2 regions of the Micromonospora sp. NPDC049081 genome follow, and region 2 is predicted to be linked to the other one. Evidence: riboswitches for the same ligand, from Rfam matches in the RefSeq annotation. Region 2 holds a riboswitch; the other holds the start of a gene.

Evidence for each region. Region 2 has a riboswitch for thiamine pyrophosphate ahead of thiE (thiamine phosphate synthase). Riboswitches for the same ligand answer to the same signal wherever they lie in the genome.
Region 1: linked by a shared signal. The riboswitch ahead of AB0B63_RS31115 (ECF transporter S component) and the one ahead of thiE (thiamine phosphate synthase) in region 2 are both predicted to bind thiamine pyrophosphate.

Annotation. Positions count from the first base shown of each region.
Region 1 is NZ_JBEZEK010000040.1:4,240-7,275, forward strand. It holds gene AB0B63_RS31110 (ABC transporter ATP-binding protein) at 1-677, opposite strand, end outside; gene AB0B63_RS31115 (ECF transporter S component) at 711-1,307, opposite strand; TPP riboswitch at 1,383-1,488, opposite strand; gene AB0B63_RS31120 (alpha/beta hydrolase) at 1,600-2,430, shown strand; gene AB0B63_RS31125 (DUF6328 family protein) at 2,564-3,036, shown strand, end outside.
Region 2 is NZ_JBEZEK010000002.1:64,019-67,054, reverse strand. It holds gene thiS (sulfur carrier protein ThiS) at 1-169, opposite strand, end outside; gene thiO (glycine oxidase ThiO) at 180-1,250, opposite strand; gene thiE (thiamine phosphate synthase) at 1,244-1,870, opposite strand; TPP riboswitch at 1,865-1,973, opposite strand; gene AB0B63_RS04160 (ThuA domain-containing protein) at 2,312-3,036, shown strand, end outside.

The DNA.
Region 1 (3,036 bases), on a different contig from region 2:
AAGACCGTCGCCGGTGGCCCGTCGGCCCGGACCCCGCCACCGGGGGTCAGCACCACGACCCGGTCGACCAGGGGCAGGGCGTCGGCGACCCGGTGTTCGACCAGGACCAGGGTGGTGTCCGGGTCCAACGCGCCGGCCACCGCGCCGCGCACCAGCTCCGCCCCGGCCGGGTCGAGGTTGGCCGTCGGCTCGTCGAGCAGCAGCAGGCCGGGCCGCAGCGCCAGCACCCCGGCCAGGGCGAGCCGCTGCTGCTCGCCGCCGGACAGCGCCGCGGTGGGCCGGTCCCGGGGGTAGGGGAAACCGACCCGGCGCAGCGCCTCGTCCACCCGGGGCCAGATCTCGTCGCCGGGTACCCCCCGGTTCTCCAGGCCGAACGCGACGTCGTCACCGCAGCGGGCCATCACCAGCTGGGACTGCGGGTCCTGGAAGACGGTGCCGACCCGTTCGCGGGCCTTGGCCGGGTCCAGGCCGTCGATCTCGACGGTGCCCTCCTGCTCGCCGGAGTCCGCCGGCAGCAGCCCGGCCAGCGCGGCCAGCAGGGTGCTCTTGCCGGCCCCGGACGGCCCCAGCAGCAGCACCCGCTCCCCGTGGTCGATGCGCAGGTCCACCCCGCGTACCGCCCAGGCCCGCCGACCGGCGTGCCGCCAGCCGAAGCCGACCAGCCTCACACTCGCCACGTCGCCGGCACCTCCACGATCGTCAGGAGAGGATCAGACCAGGGTGCGGTCACGGCCGGCGGGGAACCGGTCCAGCACTCCGGTCTCGGCCAGCGCGCGGGTCAGGTACCAACCGCCGACCCCGGCGACGACGGCGGCGCTGAGCACGGTCAACGCCGCGTACGGCAGGCGGTAGCTGGTCAGGGCGTACTCGGCGTTCCAGACGAAGAAGTCGAACAGGGCGGCGCTCAGCCCGGTCAACGCCCCGGCCAGCACCGCCACCGGCAGCCGGAACGACCGGTAGCGGAACGCGGCGAAGGCCAGCTCCGCGCCGAGGCCCTGGATCAGCCCCTGCACGATGGTGATCCCGCCCCACTCCGCGCCGAGCAGTGCGGAGACGGTGGCGGCGACGGCCTCGCAGAACAGGGCCGCCCCCGGCTTACGGATCACCAGGCCGCCGAGGACCGCCGGGACCAGCCACACGCCGTACATCACCGCCTGGCTGGCGGGTGCGGCGGCGAATGCCGGGTCGGCGGCCTTCCAGACCAGGCCCCAGGCCCAGAAGATGACGCCGAAGGCCACGGCGATCACGGCGGCGACCACGATGTCGATCGTGCGCCACCGGTTGCTGTTGGTGGTGGTGTGCGGCATGTCGGTGCTCCCAGTCCAGCGATCGAACCAGGAGAAGACGCACGCCGCGCCCGGCGGCTGCCGGACGGCGGCGCGGCTGGAGGTCGACCGAACTCCCTGCGCTGGCATTACCCAGATCAGGTTCGAGGGTCTGCGGGCGGTGCCCGCACTCTCAGCGCTGTGCGCTCCCCTGTCGGATGTGAAGTTGTCTCGGCAGACGCTAGCACCGACCTGCGGCAACGGCCCAGCAGGTCATGGTTCCCGGCATTCGACGTCCCGGGCGCACACCGGGGCGCTGGGTAGGCTGCCGGTCATGCGGGTGGCGGCGCGGGGACTGACGTTCGACGTACGGGCCGGTGGGCCCGAGGGCGGCGAGGTCGTGCTGCTGCTGCACGGCTTCCCCCAGCACGGCGGGGAGTGGGACGCGGTGGTGCCCGCCCTGCACGCCGCCGGGCTGCGCACGTACGCCCCCGACCAGCGGGGTTACTCGCCCGGGGCCCGGCCCGTCGAGGTGGCCGGCTACCGGCTGCCGGAACTGGTCGCCGACGCGGTGGCGGTGCTGGACGCGCTGGGCGTCGACACCGCGCACGTGGTGGGGCACGACTGGGGGGCGATCGTCGCCTGGGCGCTGGCCGCCCGGCACCCGGAGCGGGTGCGTACCCTCACCGCGGTCTCGGTGCCCCATCCGGCGGCCTTCGGGTACGCGCTGTCCACCGACCGTCGGCAGCGGGCGCGTTCGGCCTACATGACGTTGTTCCGTCGGGCGGGCCTGGCGGAGCGGGTGCTGCTGGCCGGGCGGGCGGTGGTCCTGCGCCGGTTGCTGGCCGGCGTCGGTGACTCCGCCCGGGTGGCCCGCTACGCCCAGCCGATGCGCGGGTCGGGCGCGCTGACCGGGGCGCTGAATTGGTACCGGGCGATGTCGGGGCGGGATCTGAAGGCGGTCGGTCCGGTGCCGGTGCCGACCAGCTACGTGTGGAGCGACCGGGACGTGGCCGTCGGGCGTACCGCCGCGCAGGCGTGTGCCCGGCACGTCACGGGGGACTACCGGTTCGTGGTGCTGGCCGGGGTCACCCACTGGATTCCCGACGAGGCGCCGGGGCCGCTGGCCGAGGTGATCCTGGCCCGGGTGCGCCCGGCGGCCTGAGCGGCCCTGCCGGCGGTGGACCGGGCCGATCGGGGATCGTGAATCGGTTTCGGGCGATTGCGGATCGGGCACAGGCGTTGCTGCCGACGGGAGGTGCTCCCGTCGGTCGTACCGTCTCATCCGGAGGTAGCGCGTGTCGAAGGAATCCGAGAAGCAGCGCTGGCAGCGCAACTTCGCCGATCTGCTCCAGGAGTTGCGGGTCGCCCAGACCGGCGTGCAGATCCTCTTCGCCTTCCTGTTGACCCTGCCGTTCAGCAACGGTTTCACCCGGACGAGCGAGTTCCAGCGGGACGTCTACATTCTCGCGTTGCTGTCGGCCGCCGCGGCCACCGCGATGATCATCTCGCCGGTCGCCTTCCACCGGGCGTTGTTCCGCCAGGGTCGTAAGCCGGAGCTGGTCCGGTTCGCCCACCGGATGGCCACCGGCGGCCTGGCCTTCATGCTGGTCGCCATGGTGAGTGCGGTCCTGCTGATCGCCGACTTCGTGCTCGACACCGGCATCGCCGTGGTGCTCACCGTGGTCACCGGCCTGTGGTTCCTGACGTTCTGGGTGATCCTGCCGTTCGTCCGGCGCAGCTGGGGTGAGGACGACATCGACGACGACGA
Region 2 (3,036 bases):
CCCGGTCGCCGTCGCGCAGCTCGGTGGCGGGCCAGCCGCCCCGGGGGACCACCTCGCCGTTGACCGCGACGGCGATTCCGCGCCGCTGCCCGGTGACCGTGGCGACCAGGTCCGCGACGGTCGTGCCGCCGGTCAGCTCGCGTCCGACGCCGTTGACGATCAGTCGCACGTCTTCCTCCTCAGTGGAACCGGTCGGCGGTGAAGGGGGTGAGCAGTGGGTCCGGCTGACCGGTGACGATCAGGTCGGTGATCAGGTCGGCGGTGACCGGGGTGAGCACGATGCCGTGCCGGTGGTGGCCGGTGGCGGCGAGCACGCCGGGCCGGTCGGGCAGCGGGCCGAGGATCGGCGCGTTGTCCGGGGTGCCGGGGCGCAGCCCGGCGGTGGCCTCGGTCAGCGCGTACTCGGCGAGTTCGGGGACGAGGTCGACGGCGGCGCGGAGCAGCCGCAGCACCGCCCCGGTGGTCACCTCGGTGTCGGTGCGTTCCTCGACGGTCGCCCCGAGCACCACCTCGCCGTCGTCGCGGGGGACGAGGTAGACCGACTCGCCATCGGCGTACCCCCGGATGACGTGCCGGAAGCCGGGCGGGCGGTGGTCGGGCGCGCGCAGCCGCAGCACCTGGCCCTTGACCGGGCGGACCGGCAGCCCGGTCAGCGCGGCGGCGCCGCAGCCGGCGGCGACCACGACGACGGGCGCGTCCACCTCGGCCAGTCGGGTCACCGCGCCGGGCAGCAGGGTCGCGCCGGCCCGCTCGGCGGCGACCCGTAGCGCGTCGACCAGCCGGCGCGGGTCGACCTGGTGGTCGCCGGGGGCGACCGCGCCGCCGCGCAGCCGGGGGGTCAGCGCCGGTTCGCGGTCCCGCAGCTGCGACGGGCGCAGCGCGCTGATCGGCAGCCCCAACCCCTGCTGGTACGACCAGAGCCGGCGTGCCTCGGCCAGGTCGTCCCCGGTCAGCCCGACGACGAGGGTGCCGTCGGTGCGGTAGCCGAACTCCGTTCCGGTGGCTTCGGTCAGTTCGGCGGCGAAACCCGGCCAGCGGGCGGCGGACGCGGTGAGCAGCCCGGTCAGTTCCCGTTCCCCGAAGTACGCCTCGGCGACCGGAGCGAGCATCCCGGCGGCGACCCGGGACGCGCCGGAGCCGGGGGCCGGGTCGTGCACGGTCACCCGCAGGCCCCGGGTGGCGCAGCGCCAGGCGATCGCCAATCCGACCGGCCCCGCGCCCACGATGGCGACGTCGGGCCGGGTCAGCACGTCAGTGCCGCGATCAGTTCGGCGGTGGCCCGGCCCGGGTCGGCGGCGGTGGACAGCGCCCCGACCACCGCCACGCCGTACGCCCCGGCGGCGCGCAGCGCCGGCACGGTGGCGGCGGTGACCCCGCCGATGGCGATCACCGGCACGGCGACGGCGGCGACGACGGCGTGGATGCCGGCGGGGCCGATCGGGTCGGGCAGGCCGGTTTTGGTGGCGGTGGGGTGGCACGGGCCGACGCCCAGGTAGCTGGCCCCGGCGGCGACGGCCCGGGCGGCGGCGTCCGGTTCCCGGGCGGTCGCGCCGAGCACGGCGGCTGGGCCGAGGACCCGGCGGGCCGCCGCGACGGGCAGGTCGTCCGCGCCGACGTGGCCGCCGTGGGCGTCCACCGCGAGGGCGACGTGCAGCCGGTCGTTGACCAGGCAGGTCGCCTCGTACGGCACGCAGAGCGCGCGTACCCGTCGGGCCAGGTCGTACGCCTGCCGGTCGGTGGTGTCGTCGGTCACCCGGACCTGGACGACGAGGTCGGCGCGGGCCACCGGGAGGGCGGCCCGTACGACGGCGAGCGGGTCGCACCCGGGGCGGGTGTCGGTGATCAGATGCAGTCGGCCGAGGGACGGCACGGCAACTCTCCTCCCTGCGCCGGCATTACCCGGATCAGGTTCGACGGTCGGGGGCTCTCAGCCCCCCTCTCAGCCCGGTGTACCGGGCTCCCGTGGGTCACGTGCCTGTGACCGTACGACAGATCCGCTGATCCGCCAAGGGGTGTTAGATTGATCCAGGACCATCGATGCGTACGGCTGTGGGCTTGTATCCACATAAGCCGGAAAAGCGAGTCGCCGATACCGAATCGTTACATGCTCATGCCTTGCCGGAAACCAATCCAGCGGCGCTAATTTGTTCAACCGATCGACATTATTCCGGTGCGGAGCCTCGGCGTGGCCCGCACCTGATCGCCACTGGTGCGGACCTCGGCGGGCCCACACCGATCCGACCGGGGACGGTCTGCGGCGAGTCGTCCCCATGCCCCCACCACTGTCCAGCACGGACAAAAGGAGCATGGAGTGTCTCCATCCCGCCATCGCCGCGCCCGTCGCGGCCCACTGGGTGCCGGTCTACTGGCCCTCTCCCTACTCGCCAGCGGCCTGATCGGCGGCACCGCCGCCCAGGCCGCTCCCGTCGCGGCGGCCCAGCCACAGGCCGCACCGGCACCGGCGGCAGCCGCCGCCGACCCCTTCTCGGTCCTGGTCTTCTCCAAGACCGCCGGCTTCCGGCACGACGCCATCCCGGCCGGCATCGCCGCGATCCAGAAGCTCGGCACCGACAACGGGTTCACCGTCGACACCACCGAGGACGGAGCCGCCTTCAACGACACCAACCTGGCGAAATACCAGGCGGTGATCTGGCTCTCCACCACCGGTGACGTCCTCGACGCCACCCAGCAGGCCGCGTTCGAGCGCTACATCAAGGCCGGCGGCGGCTACGCCGGCGTGCACGCCGCCTCCGACACCGAGTACGACTGGGCCTGGTACGGCAACCTGGTCGGCGCGTACTTCTCCGGCCACCCCGCCAACCAGCAGGCCACCGTCAAGGTCGAGGACCACGCGCACCCGTCGACCGCCGACCTGCCGGACCGCTGGTCCCGGTTCGACGAGTGGTACAACTTCCGCACCAACCCGCGCTCCAAGGTGCACGTGCTGGCCAGCCTGGACGAGAAGTCCTACAGCCCGGGTGCCGGCGCGATGGGCGCCGACCACCCCACCGCCTGGTGCCAGGACTACGACGGCGG